DNA from 2 places in the Paenibacillus sp. CB74 genome. Region 2 is predicted to be linked to the other one. Evidence: riboswitches for the same ligand, from Rfam matches in the RefSeq annotation. Region 2 holds a riboswitch; the other holds the start of a gene.
The links. A riboswitch is a leader RNA that binds a small molecule or an ion and turns the genes downstream of it on or off. The one in region 2 is predicted to bind glycine.
Positions count from the first base shown of each region.

Region 1 (7,379 bases), 2.1 Mb from region 2:
GCTGAAACACCAGGTGCTATTGGTTACCTTGCCCTGTCTTACTTGGATGACAGCTTGCAAGTGCTGAAATACGAAGGTGTAGAAGCAACAGTTGAGAACGTGGAAGCAGGAACTTATCCAGTGTGGGCTTACGAGCACATGTACACCAAAGGTGAGCCGGATGCAGCAACAAAAGCGTTCCTGGACTATATCCTGAGTGACGAAATTCAACAAAACGACGTGACAGAACTTGGATACATTCCAATGTCAGGCATGAAAGTAAAACGCGATGCAGCAGGTAATGTGGTTCAATAATCTTTGAACTTGCGCATACAGCGAAAGAGGCGGACTTAGGTCCCGCCTCTTTACGCGGTTTGCTCTGAAATAATCCCATATTTTGCATTAATTCTACTATAGAAGGATGGTTGTTATGGAACAGACCGAAGGGGGAACGGTAATGAATAACAAGTTGAAACCGCGCCGGCCCTTAAAAGAAAAACATTATTGGGAAGAGTGGACGGGACGGATCTATACGTCGATTTGTGTCGTTTTCCTGATCGTTGTCATGTTTTCCATTGTTTATTTTGTAGCGTCCAAGGGACTGTCCACATTTTTCCAAAACGGAATAAGCATAAGCGAATTCCTTGGTGGAAAGACGTGGAATCCAACTGGAGAACCTGCGTTCTACGGGGCATTGCCGTTCATTACAGGTTCTTTCATTACAACCTTGCTTGCAGCATTGATCGCTAGTCCACTTGGCCTGTGTGCAGCACTCTTCATGACAGAGATTGTACCGGGTAAAGGGAAAAAGATATTGCAACCTGCGATTGAGCTCTTGTCCGGAATTCCGTCCGTTGTGTATGGATTTATCGGTCTGAGTGTCATCGTACCTTTGCTGCGCAGTATCTTTGGTGGAACAGGCGTCGGGATTGCAGCCGGATGTCTTGTTCTTGCGGTAATGATTCTTCCTACGGTAACAAGTATTATGGCAGACGCTTTGTCCGCGTTGCCAAAAGGATTGCGTGAATCCTCGTACGCACTGGGTGCCACTCGCTGGCAAACCATCTACCGTGTCATCATTCCAACGACTTTGCCAGCTTTGTTGACAGGTGTCGTATTGGGTATGGCCCGTGCTTTTGGTGAGGCCCTTGCTGTGCAGATGGTTATCGGTAATGCACCGCATGTTCCAACATCCTTGCTCGAATCGGCTTCAACATTAACAAGTGTAATTACACTCAGCATGGGTAACACCACGATGGGTTCTGTTCATAACAATGCACTGTGGAGTATGGCGCTTGTCCTGCTGGTGATGACATTTGTCTTCGTCATTCTGGTTCGCCTGCTTGAAAGGAGGAACCGGGTATGAAAATGAAGGCAAAGACGGTAGATAAAATTGCAACATCCGTTATCGTTGTATTGGCCCTGTTCATTGTTATTATATTGCTCGGTCTGCTTGGCTTCATCATGTATAGAGGCATTGGACATATTAGCTGGAACTTCCTGACGAGCGCACCCCAGTTGCTTAAAGGTGGCGGCGGGATTGGTCCACAGCTCTTTAACTCCGTATTCCTGTTGATTCTGACGTTGATTGTGACCATTCCACTCGGATGGGGTGGTGGGATTTACATGGCGGAGTACGCCAAGCCAGGCAAGATCACCAGCTTCATTCGTCTTGTCGTTGAAGTGTTGTCATCATTCCCTTCCATCGTTATCGGTTTGTTTGGTCTCTTGTTGCTAGTCAATCAATTTGGTCTTGGTTTCTCCCTGATCTCGGGTGCCCTGGCTCTGGCGATCTTTAACTTGCCACTGATGGTGCGGACAACGGAGCAGGCCTTCCGGGCCGTTCCGAAGGAACAGAAGGAAGCAGGTCTGGCACTTGGACTGTCCAAGTGGAAGATTATCACTTCCATTCTGCTGCCTGTGGCATTGCCGAGCTTGATTACGGGTACGATTCTGGCATCGGGCCGGATCTTCGGTGAGGCGGCAGCATTGATGTTTACCGCAGGTATGAGTAGTCCGCCATTGGACTTTACAGATTGGAATCCGACGAGTCCGAGATCACCGCTTAATCCGTTCCGTCCGGCAGAGACACTTGCTGTCCATATCTGGAAAGTGAACAGTGAAGGCATTGGACCAGATTCCAAAGAGGTGGCAGCAGGGGCATCCGCCGTGCTTGTCATTCTCGTGCTGGCGTTCAATCTAAGTGCGCGCTGGATCGGTCGGGTTGTATTCCGCCGCATGACAGCTTCGAAATAAGGAGGAACCAACATGGCCATACCTTTTGGTACGGAACAGTTAAGCATATATTATGGACATTTTCAGGCGGTCAAGCAGATCAGCCTGACGTTTCCCGAATCGAGTGTAACGGCACTTATCGGGCCGTCTGGGTGTGGTAAATCTACGTTCCTACGGTCGCTTAACCGAATGAACGACGAGATCGCCGGTTCCCGCACAGAGGGACATATCTGGATGGATGGTAACGATCTGAATGAGCCTGGAACCGATGTAATCAAGCTTCGCCAGAAGATTGGCATGGTGTGGCAGAAGCCGAATCCTTTTCATAAGTCCATCTACAACAATATCGCGTTTGGCCCCCGCTACCGTGGTACGAAGAGTAAGAAGGCACTGGATGAGATTGTGGAAAAAAGCTTGCGTCGTGCTGCGCTTTGGGACGAAGTGAAAGACAGACTGAATGAATCAGCCTTGTCTCTCTCAGGTGGACAACAGCAGCGGTTATGTATCGCCCGCGCCTTGTCTGTTGATCCGCAGATTCTGCTGCTCGATGAGCCTGCATCTGCACTAGACCCGGTATCCACGGGTAAAGTTGAAGAATTGATTACCGAGCTCAAGAAGGAGCTGCGGATTGTTATTGTTACCCATAACATGCAGCAGGCAGCACGTATTTCGGATTATACAGCTTACTTTTATCTGGGCAGCATGATTGAGCACGGGGATACAGAGCATATTTTCACGAACCCGGACAATCGTCTGACGCAAGAATACATTATGGGGCGTTTCGGATAATTGGATCATGGAGTGGAGTGTCACATAGAGCAACAGACAGAGAGATGAAGAAATAAATAGAGACAGAAGCACAATGCCTGGACGTTTGTTCGGGGGTTGTGCTTTTTATTTTATAATTACAGTGGGATTTTCTGTATGCAGGATCAACATTATGCTACGATATTTAGTACAAAGATAGCGTTTACATAAATTTAAAGGAGATGTTGATAATCACTACGGATCAGAGGTCTTACTACCATGTGGCAACACAGGTCATACAGAATTACGCGATTGAAAAACCTGTCGTTTCCTATATTCGTCATAACGAGAATCTGACGTATCATGTCGTTGATGAAGCAAGCGGGCAGAAGTATCTGCTCCGTATCCATCAAGCAGCATATGCAAGTATGTCAGGCATTCAGCACACGCCTTCTGCATTGGAGGCAGAGATGGACCTGCTTCATGAGTTAAATGCAACAACAGCATTACGCGTCCAACATCCGGTACGCAATGTATCGGGAGATTGGGTCACGTTATGGACAAGTGAAGAAGGTAAAGAAATCTGCTGTACAGTACTGGAGTGGATTGAGGGCAGGGACATCCAACAGGGAGAACGCCTGACAACAGAGCAGATATATGATCTTGGTGCTCAGCTGCAGATGCTTCATCAATATGGACGTGTGGAGAATCAGACAGATCGAACTAAGGTACGCCCGGCATATGGCAATGGCCATGAGAATTTGGTCATGCTAGGGCAGCTGGAAGAGGGAGTCCGATTGGGAATTTTTACAACGGAAGACTTCGATCTGCTTCGGGAGACGTTTGAGAACATTAACGAGCAGTTAGGAGCGTACCCTCTCGATGAAAAGACCTGGGGCGTTATTCATGGAGATATTACTCGCAATAATCTGCTGATCACGGATCAGGGGATGTCCATGATTGATTTTTGTCTACACGGTTATGGTTATTATCTTTTTGATGCCGGGGGGGCAGCGCTTATATTTAATCGGGAGGAACGTGACATATTCTTATCTGGATACACAAAACAGATCGCACCACTGACGGATCGAGATATCCGTTTAATGGAAGGGTTCATGCTGATCTTTACACTTGGTTATTATGCTTTTCAGATGGCGAACGAGTCTAGGCACGAATGGATGAAAGATCGCATGCCGAAGTTATGCAGCAAGTATTGCAGACCTTATGTACAGAACGAGAGTATCTTCTACGAACTGTGAATTATAATTCAGATGTGCAGATCCGGAAGGGCTATGAACAGGTAGTTCAAAAATCATGGTTGCCTGAATACCCGAACAGTTTCGTGGATAATATCATAAATAGTAGTAAGCGCTTTATGAATTGAAGGGAAATGAAATAATCTGTTTAAAAAATTTCTTTTACCGAATTAATGTGATGAAAGCTGACAAAATATTCTGGTTTTCATCGAATCAATCGAAAATGAAGGAAAAACATCTAAAGAAATCGTTAAGTTTGTTGACACTGATCTTCCGGTCGATTAATCTTAATGAAGAAGAATGAACGATTTCCATTACTGTTCTGACATACGCTCAGAATGGTTCCATACAGCGGATGATAACGAGCGGGAGAGACCTGAGTTAGCCGAGCAATGGCTAGTGTTCAGGCACCGAAGGAGCAAGCTGCTGCGCACCCGGCCCAGTGGTTAATCTCTCAGGTAAATGTACCATCGTTGGACGCAACTCTGGAGAGTGCGCGAACTGCGCCACCCAAGGGGTATATGATCAGTCAGTCTGGTGACTTGTCTGCAATTGTAGGGCATGCACCTTGTCGTGAGACACTGCTGATCGTGAAACTCTCAGGTATCGAGGACAGAGAGAGGGCCTGTGGCCTTCTTCTGTCCTTTTTTGATGTCATCATTCAGTAATAAAGGAACATTATGGCATGGGATCTGGATGGAAATGACGAATACAATTGGAGGGTTATGAGGTGCGATTTAAAGATGTTTTCTCAATTATTGGTCCGTCGATGACGGGGCCTTCAAGTTCACATACAGCTGGAGCAGCAAGACTGGGAAGAATTGCGCGTCAGTGGCTAGGTTGTACGCCTGAACGTGCCCGGCTGACGCTCTACGGTTCATTTGCTGATACGTATCAGGGCCACGGAACAGATCTGGCACTGATCGGCGGTCTGCTGGATTATGTTACAGACGATCCGCGCATCCCGGATGCGGAGCAATACGCAGAGGAAGCGGGTATGGAGGTTGAGTTTTATACAAGCGGTCTGCCTGCTCCTCATCCCAATACGGTCAAAATTGAGTTGTGGCATGAAGGGCGTACATGTTCCTTAATCGGTGCTTCTATTGGTGGTGGTAGTGTGTCGGTGCATGCGATGAATGATTTTCGTGTCCAGATTAGTGGTGAGTTTCCGACACTCGTGCTGCGACATGCAGACAAGGCAGGGGTGCTTGCCTCGGTAACGTCCACGATCAGTTCATCTGGGGTTAACATCGGGTATATGCAGGTGGATCGGAAAGCCCGTGATGGCGAAGCACTTACTGCGATGGAGATGGACGGCGTGCCGAATCCTGATATGCTCAAGCGTCTAAAAGAGCTGGATCATGTACTGGACATTCGTGTCATCGATTTGAAGAGAGGAGTTGATTCGGATGCGATTTAAACATTTACATGAACTGAATACGATCTGTACAGCGGAATCCAAAACGATTGCTCAATTGATGATCGAGGAGCAGGTTCAGGAGACCAATACACCGGAAGCGGATGTTGTGAAACAGATGTCTGAATATTATCAGGTGATGAAGGAAGCGGTGCGTAAAGGGTTAACGGAAGATACCACATCACGTAGTGGATTAACGGGTGGAGACGGTAAAAAAATGGCCGAGTACATTCGCAAAGGTGAGACTTGCTCAGGAGATGCTTCCGCACTTGCCATGGCGTATGCCCTGTGTGTATCTGAAGTGAATGCCTCCATGGGCCGGATTGTGGCAACACCTACAGCCGGTTCCTGCGGCATCATCCCTGGTGTTTTTATCAGCTCACAGGAGCGATTTGGCTGGACGGACGAACATTTGGTGAATGGGTTGTTCTGCGCGGGAGCGATTGGTTATGTTATTGCCAACAATTCATTTATCTCTGGTGCAGAAGGTGGCTGTCAGGCAGAAGTGGGTTCCGCGATCGGCATGGCTGCGGGTGCCATGGTTGAACTGCGTGGAGGTACACCGGAACAGGTCGTTCATGCCGTTGGTCTAGCGTTAAAAAATACACTGGGCCTGATCTGCGATCCGGTCGCAGGTCTCGTTGAAATTCCATGCATCGTACGTAACGGACTGGGTGCCGTTACGGCGCTGGCTGCGGCCGACATGGCATTGGCCGGAGTGCGTAGTGCTATTCCGTCAGATGAAGTCATCGACGTGATGCTGGAAGTAGGCAGTGCGATGCCGAGCCGCCACCGGGAGACAGCCCAAGGTGGGTTGGCTCAGACACCAACGGGTCGCAAAATGATGCAGAAGCTGGCTAAACCGAAGGCCAAGCGTGCAGAGCCTGAGACGGAGTCGAAGCCAGCGGATGCTGACACAGCTACAAGTGGGACGGATACTGTTCAAGCGGAAACGGATCCTCAGGTTTAATCTGAACGGGGGTCACCGAGGAATAACCAGTGACATGATGATGTATAACGGCGATATAAAAACAAGCGTCCGCGAACCCGAATTCGGGTTCTGCAGGACGCTTGTTTAATGCCGCCAAATGATGTGAAGCTAGGCTACTTATAAGTGACTTCAGATGTATCTGTATTATGAATCTAGTCCTGGCTTACAGCCGTACTCAGTACGGCATATCCATACGCGGGCAATTCAATGGCATACACGCCATCATCCTTGGCGGTACGATGGTTTCCACCGAATAGCTCGGTCCATTCCTCGTCACCCGCCTCCAGCTCGACAATAGCCGTCTCTTCCGAGCGATTGAACAGAACCAGAATGCGTTCCTCTTCATTCTGCCGTTCGAATACCAATTGGCTGCCATCCGAGCGAGCCTGCAGGAAACGAACGGTGCCTTCTGCACGCAGGGCAGGATGAGCATGACGCAGGGAGATCAGTTTCTGATAAAAGTCTAGCAGCTCACGGTCCTGCTTCGCTTCATCCCATTCCATGCATTTACGGCAGCCCGGATCATGGTCACCGTCCATGCCAATCTCGTCTCCGTAATAGATGCACGGCGCGCCCATGTAACTGAACTGGAATAACGCAGCTAGCTTCATCTTGCGCTGGTCGCCTTCACATAGCGTGAGCAGCCGCGGGGTATCGTGACTGTCCAGCAGGTTGAATGCAACTTCGCTGGCTTGAAGCGGATAACGGGATAATTGCCGACCGATGGAGTTCGCGAACTGTTCGGCATGCATTG
Region 1 is NZ_CM146009.1:4,819,185-4,826,563, reverse strand. It holds gene ACX9NY_RS21240 (phosphate ABC transporter substrate-binding protein PstS family protein) at 1-294, shown strand, start outside; gene pstC (phosphate ABC transporter permease subunit PstC) at 410-1,345, shown strand; gene pstA (phosphate ABC transporter permease PstA) at 1,348-2,235, shown strand; gene pstB (phosphate ABC transporter ATP-binding protein PstB) at 2,248-3,003, shown strand; gene ACX9NY_RS21220 (phosphotransferase enzyme family protein) at 3,243-4,220, shown strand; glycine riboswitch at 4,574-4,696, shown strand; glycine riboswitch at 4,701-4,835, shown strand; gene sdaAB (L-serine ammonia-lyase, iron-sulfur-dependent subunit beta) at 4,948-5,637, shown strand; gene sdaAA (L-serine ammonia-lyase, iron-sulfur-dependent, subunit alpha) at 5,627-6,604, shown strand; gene ACX9NY_RS21205 (alpha-glycosidase) at 6,778-7,379, opposite strand, start outside.
Region 1: another riboswitch for glycine. It lies ahead of sdaAB (L-serine ammonia-lyase, iron-sulfur-dependent subunit beta); the one in region 2 lies ahead of gcvT (glycine cleavage system aminomethyltransferase GcvT).

Region 2 (7,379 bases):
ATACGAATCGCTTCGTATTTGTCCTGAGCCGTCGCATTCATGATGACTTTATCTGTTGTTAACATACTCATAGTGGTTGACCTCCAATTTCGGTTTTACTGCGATAGAATCCAACGAGTTCCTGGGAAAGGTAATGAATGAGTTCATCCCTGATTCCCTTTTCCAGCAATGTAATCATTTCTTCCTGCAATAACAGGGCACTAATCTCACTGAGAACCTCCAGGCTTTCCTTGGATAATTCTCTCGGACCGAGCATCAAAAGAACATGGGTAACTCCTGCCGGATCAACCGGCGTACGAAGAAGTGGCTCCGTGAGCTGAAACAGACTGATAGACGGCCTGTATATCCCCTCACTTCGTGTATGAAACAGTGCAAGTCTTGTGCCGGGAATCTTCTGACTCCCCACTGCTTCACGTGCCTCCAGCCGTTTTGCGATCTCCTCTGGCTCCTTCAACACGCCCGTTCCATGGAGCACGTTGCACATCGCATACACCGTTTTATAGAACCCGATATCCTGATTATCCAGCGGGTACACCTGAAACTTGCCGATAATTCGGACGATTTCAACTAAAATAGCTTCCATTCCATCAGGGTCTGAGTAACGACTTGTTGTCTGAACCTCTGCTTCACGGGGCTTATTATGCTGTCGTTGTAACGTTGTTGTCCGGATAAAATGACGCAGACGTTCGCTCTCTTCTGCCGTAAGCAGTGGACTCACTTTGTAATACTGATGCTCATCCATCGGCAGATCGACCGTCGATAACACCAGATCATACTGATCTGTAGGTATCCGGGCAGCTTCATACCAGGACACGCTATCCATGATTCGAATCTCGGGAATCTCCTTGGACAATCGGCTGGATAGCATGCGCGATGATCCAATTCCGCTTGTGCACACGATAATCGCCCTGATCTCCCGTTTCAATGTACGCAACCTCTCGATGGAAGCCCCAAAGTGCATGACCAAGAAACCAATTTCCTCATCCGGAACGTCTGTGCCTGGCCAAGCTTGCCCAACAGATTGTTTGACCTCTTCGAACAGGGAGTCATAATCTTTGCGAATCTGCTGCAGTAGCGGATTACGTATCATCTGTTGCCCTTCAATTCGCTCCATTACAGGTTGCATATGACCAAGCAGACCTTCACGAAGCAATCGATCCTCATGAAAGGTGTAATGCGTTCTTGCCTGCATCTGATCAATCAGTGAATGTACCCTGTCCAGTAAAATCAAGTCGTCGATTGGCAACAGCCGCGAAGAGTGAATTCGCTGCTCTGTCTCAACTAATAATCTGTGAAAATAAGCTTGCTCATCTTGGGAGAATGTCAGCCCCAGTTGAGTGGATAACACACCGCATAAGCGGGAAGCCATATAAGGTGGAACCTTCATCTCATCCTGCTCTGCAGTTGCATCTTCCATGTTCTCTCGCGGAGAAATACGGCCAATGCCAAAGCCTTTACGAATACGTACAACTGCGACGGATAATTGAATCAGCAGCTTCATGTATTGGCGTTCCGGGATGTTCTCCAGCCATTCGATATCTGGTTGCCATAACGCATTTTCGATCGTAAGCACATCACCGTGTCCAATCATATCCAGCAATTTTTGGTTTACGATGGAGCCACCTTGTTCAGGTTGTCTTCCGAACAGGTCGGATTCATCCAGAAATTCCAAAGCAAGTGCAGCTATGGCTGTGCGATGAATCGTCTCACTCCCGTTAATCTTGACGCCATATCCACGTCTGCGAACCAGCTTCAGTCCCGCCTGACGAATCCGTGACTCCAGATCATCCAGATCTGTGGTTACGGTGGATACGGTCACTTTCAAATCCGAAGCCAGAGCGAGTAATTTCACAGGCTCCGCTTCATCAAGCAGGATGCAAAGCATGAAGAGCTTACGCTCTTCCGGCGTAAACTCTACATATTCTTTACCCTCCAGTTGCTGGCGCAATACAGCCAGATCATCGGAACTGGCATCAATTCGGATACCGGTTCCTGATTTTTTTTCCAGCCTCATGCCCAAAGGTTCAAGCCATTGTTCAATCATTTGCAGCTCCCGGTGAACCGTTCGGGTACTAACCTTTACTTCAACGGCAATTTCACCGGCAGTGACTTCATGTGGATGCTCCAGCAGAAACTCCACGATTTCACGTTGTCTTTTGGTAATACTCATATCTCAGCCTCCGGCTCAGGGAAAACGATTGCGCGCAATTACTTCAGACGTTCAACAAGCGCATCGTATTCCGGGCTTTTTAGGAAGTTGTCGATGGATATATGTTCTGCGTTCGGCGCAACGGAGCGGGCACGATCGGTTAATATTTGTTGTGTGATTACCACATCTGCATCCGGCGGGATATCACTGATGGCCGTGTTGGTCACCGTAACGTCAATCCCCTCTGCCTTCATCTTCTTGCGGAGAATGGAAGCACCCATGGCACTCGACCCCATGCCTGCATCACAGGAGAAGACAATCTTCTTCACATCTGTTTTCACTGTAGAAGAAGCCTTATCTGAAGCTCTGTCTGCTTCACGATGATTATTAGCCGTAATGCCTGCGTTTGGCACGGTTCCTTGACTCTTCATGTCTTTCATCCGACTGGATGCGGACTCCAAATCTTCGTCCTTTTGTTTACCCGTTTTCAGCAACACTGCTGCAATCAAGAATGAAACGACTGCTGCTACAAGCACCCCTGCGAGCATTGGCAGGTATCCACCTTTTGGTGTTAACAGGAAATACGCGATAATACTACCCGGTGATGGTGCCGAAACAAGTCCTGCTCCGGTGAGCATGAATGTTAATGTACCTGCGACGCCACCCGCGATTGCGGCAAGAATCAGAATCGGTCTCATCAGAATATAAGGGAAGTAGATCTCATGAATTCCCCCGAAGAAATGAATGATAACGGCACCTGGTGCAGAAGATTTGGCCATTCCGCGTCCAAAGAAGCAGTAAGCAAGCAAGATACCCAGTCCCGGACCCGGGTTGGATTCAAGCATGTATAGAACAGATTGTCCTAATTCTCTTGCCTGATCTGTTGCAATTGGTGTCAGAATACCGTGGTTGATTGCATTGTTCAGGAACAATACTTTACCTGGTTCGATAATCAGGTTGACCAGCGGTAGCAAGCCCAGATTCATCAGACCTTGCACACCGGCAGACAATACTTTGCTAATCGCTTCTACAGCTGGCCCAATACCCAGTAGAGCAAAAATCCCCAAGATCCCGCCAATAATACCGGCTGAGAAGTTGTTAACCAGCATTTCGAATCCGGCTTTAACTTTACCTTCGATTGATTTATCGAATTTTTTGATGATCCATGCTGCCAGTGGTCCGGCAATCATGGCACCGAGGAACATCGGAATATCACTACCCACGATGACCCCGATGGTCATAATGGCACCTACGACACCACCACGCTGACCATGCACCATCGTACCCCCGGTGTAACCAATTAACAGTGGGAGCAAATATTTAATCATTGGATCAACTAACTGTGCTAGTGTCTCGTTAGGGAACCAGCCTGTTGGAATGAACATGGCCGTAATTAATCCCCAGGCGATGAACGCTCCCATATTCGGCATGACCATACCACTCAGGAATCGGCCAAAACGCTGCACACCTACCCGTAGCCCACCTTTGGAATTGGACGATTGGTCCAAATTACTCATTGTATTATCCTCCTTGGATCAAGTGATTATGACTTATGAAAGGGGTATCATTTCTCCCCTGCTGTAATCCTAAGCGAGAATGCTCTCCTGTTCAATGAAATGAAAGCGTACTTTCGTCATGAACAATGATGACAACATTAGGTTATGTAATCGTTTTTATTGATGCATAATGGCTAAAACCATTGGTACACAAGGCTTTTCCTGCCTATGACTTTTGTCATTTCCAGCATCATTTTCTAACCTATAGCTTGGTCCAATCAGGTGATTTACATCCCTAATCTGCCTCGATCCCTATTCAAAACCATTCCTGGAAAGCACAAAAAACCTGTGCAAGCATCCGGCTCACACAGGTCGAAACAATATGAAGTTTATTTCATTTTTTTATAAAGTATATGTTAATAAGTACAAGTCCGTTGATCCTATTCTTCCGTATGTTTACGATACGCATCTGCATTCATCAATGCAGACAACGCTGCTGTCAGATCTCCCTCAACACGGATCTCAATCATCCAGCCTTCCTCGTAAGGAGAACTGTTCACAAGTTCAGGTGAGTCCTGCAACGAATCATTGACTGCAATAATTGAACCTGTGACGGGAGAGAACAAGTCCGACACCGTTTTGACCGATTCAATCGTTCCAATGCTGTCTTCTGCTTTTACATTGGATTCAAGGTCAGGCAATTCCACAAACACAATGTCACCCAGCTGATGCTGCGCGAACTCGGTAATGCCAATACGTACAGTATCCTCCCCTACGGTTTGCACCCATTCGTGCTCTTCACTGTACAGGAAATCACTTTTCAATTCGCTCATCGATATCCGCCTCGCTTTTCATTAATGAGTGCATGCGTTCTTTGACCTTAACCTTTTTCCCAGAACATAGCGTATGATATTTCGGATTCAAATGTCAAGATACCTCACAATTTATTTGATGACGGCCTCTCCAAACCGTAACCTAAATACACTCTTTCTACATATACTGGTGAAAACTAGAATAGTAAGCGCAGTCTTTTTAAATACACGAACAATATAATTCAAAATACAATAAATATTCGGTTTTAATTCAATATCAATGATATCGTTCTTGACATCAGTAGTGGATTCACGTTTTAATGAGGAGAGTAAATGTGTTTATTGGACTATGTTATACCCGCGGATGAATGTAAAGGGAGAGATTACCCGTGACACCCGATTCGGGATGTACATGAGGTAACGCCGAAGGAGTAAACCACCGATAAGCGGGGGTGAATCTCTCAGGCAAAAGGACTTTTACGGGACGCAACTCTGGAGAGCATCTATTCGCCCTGTACGGGCGTTATGATCACCCAAGGGGAAACCTGTTGTACAATACAGCGGGGTAACTCTCAGGTACAAGGGACAGAGCCTTAGAATACAGCGTGCTACTTGGCATGCCGATTCTTTGGCCTGTCCTTTTCCTTTTTCCCAAAAAAACGAAAAACAGGATTTCAATCGGCGCTGCCATAGCTGCCTTACCATACTTATCTACGAATGACTTCTAGCTGATAAATTAAAAAATACCCTGGTTCATTGATCCACGATTGCATATTCGGCCGTTTGACGGCCCATGACGAGGTGATTTGATGTCCGATTTGCTTAGAACACCACTCTTTCCCCTGTATCAGCAATACGAAGGCGTACGGTGCATTGATTTTGGAGGCTGGGAGCTTCCGGTGCAATTCAGCGGAATCCAGAAAGAACATGAAGCGGTGCGTGAGCGTGCTGGACTGTTTGATGTATCCCATATGGGCGAATTCACTGTACAGGGTGAGCAGGCTGAAGTTTTTTTGCAACAAATGACAACCAATGATGTAACCACGCTGGTTCCCGGTCAAGCCCAGTACACCCTGATGTGTTATCCAGATGGTGGTGTGGTGGATGATCTGCTCGTGTATAAGCTGGAAGATCAGCATTATATGCTCGTCGTTAACGCCTCCAATATCGACAAGGACTGGGCGTGGCTGCAAGATCACTTGATCCCTGGCGTAAACATGACCAACGATTCGGAGCAGACGGCGCTACTTGCCCTGCAAGGTCCACTGGCTGTGGATATTATCGGAAAAGTTACCGAAACGGATGTATCCACGATTGAACCGTTTCGTTTTGTGCAGGATGCCGAAGTCTGTGGAGTAAAATTGCTGTTGTCCCGTACCGGTTATACCGGTGAAGATGGCTTTGAACTATATATTCCAGCAGATCAGGCCGCTACCGTCTGGAACGGATTAATGCAAGCAGGCGAAGGTCACGGACTGGTGCCAACCGGACTTGGTGCCCGAGATACATTGCGCTTTGAAGCTAGGCTGCCCCTGTATGGACAGGAATTGTCGGCAACCATCTCTCCGCTTGAAGCTGGCGTTGGTATGTTTGTGAAACTGAATGCTGGACCTTTTATCGGACACGAAGCCTTGTTACAGCAAAAAAATGACGGGCCCGCCCGTAAACTGGTCGGCATCGAAGTGCTGGAGCGCGGTATTCCTCGCTCCCACTATCCGATTTACGCCGAAGGCGTACAGATCGGTGAAGTGACAACAGGCACGCAATCACCTACATTGAAGCGTAATCTGGGGCTTGCCCTCATCGACAGCAAATACGCTGCGCTGGGAACCCCGCTTGAGATTGAGATCCGAGGGAAGAAACTGAAAGCCGAGGTCGTAAAGACCCCTTTTCATAAACGGACACGTACGTCAAAGACACTTACTCAAGGAGCTGATCAATCATGAGCAAGCACCGCTACATTCCCATGACAGAACAGGATCAGAGTGCCATGCTCGCAACCATCGGTGTGGATTCACTGGAGGAACTGTTCCAGGACATTCCTCAGGAGATTCGTTATCAGGGCGAGCTGCCCGTATCCTCCAAACTTGATGAATATGCGCTGACACGGCACATGTCCAAACAAGCTGGTGCCAACGCCAATTTCGAAACACACGCAAGCTTCCTCGGCGCAGGCATATACGATCATCATGTTCCTTCCGTCATCAATCATGTCATTTCACGTTCCGAGTTCTACACTGCCTACACACCTTATCAGCCTGAGATCAGTCAAGGTGAACTACAGGCTATTTTCGAATTTCAATCCTACATTTGTGAATTAACCGGTATGGCTGTAGCCAATGCCAGTATGTATGACGGCGCAACCGCCTTTGCTGAAGCAGGTAATCTGGCCGCAGCGGCAACTCGTCGCAAACAGCTTATCGTATCCCGTACCGTTCATCCGGAAGCCCGTCAGGTATTGCAGGCGTATGCGCACGGACTCCGTCTGGAGATTATCGAGATCGGTTATAAGGATGGGGTCACGGACTGGGATGCCCTGCAAGCCGCCATATCGGATGATACCGCAGCTGTCATGATCCAGAGCCCGAACTTCTTTGGTGCCGTGGAAAATGTAAAACAAGCGGCCGACCTCGTGCATGCGCACAAGGGCCTGCTCGTCGTAAGTGCTAACCCGCTATCGCTGGGTCTGCTGGAAGCCCCAGGCAAGCTGGGTGCCGACATCGTTGTTGGCGATGCGCAGCCCCTTGGCATCGCCGCTTCACTCGGCGGCCCGACATGCGGATATTTCGCCGTATCCCAGCCTCATATGCGCCGAATTCCTGGCCGAATTGTAGGCCAGACAATGGACCGCAACGGCAAACGTGGATTTGTACTCACACTGCAAGCACGTGAACAGCACATCCGCCGCGAAAAAGCGACATC
Region 2 is NZ_CM146009.1:97,644-105,022, reverse strand. It holds gene ACX9NY_RS00490 (PTS mannitol transporter subunit IIA) at 1-71, opposite strand, end outside; gene ACX9NY_RS00485 (BglG family transcription antiterminator) at 68-2,170, opposite strand; gene ACX9NY_RS00480 (PTS mannitol transporter subunit IIBC) at 2,209-3,666, opposite strand; gene gcvH (glycine cleavage system protein GcvH) at 4,086-4,478, opposite strand; glycine riboswitch at 4,822-4,944, shown strand; glycine riboswitch at 4,948-5,048, shown strand; gene gcvT (glycine cleavage system aminomethyltransferase GcvT) at 5,267-6,403, shown strand; gene gcvPA (aminomethyl-transferring glycine dehydrogenase subunit GcvPA) at 6,400-7,379, shown strand, end outside.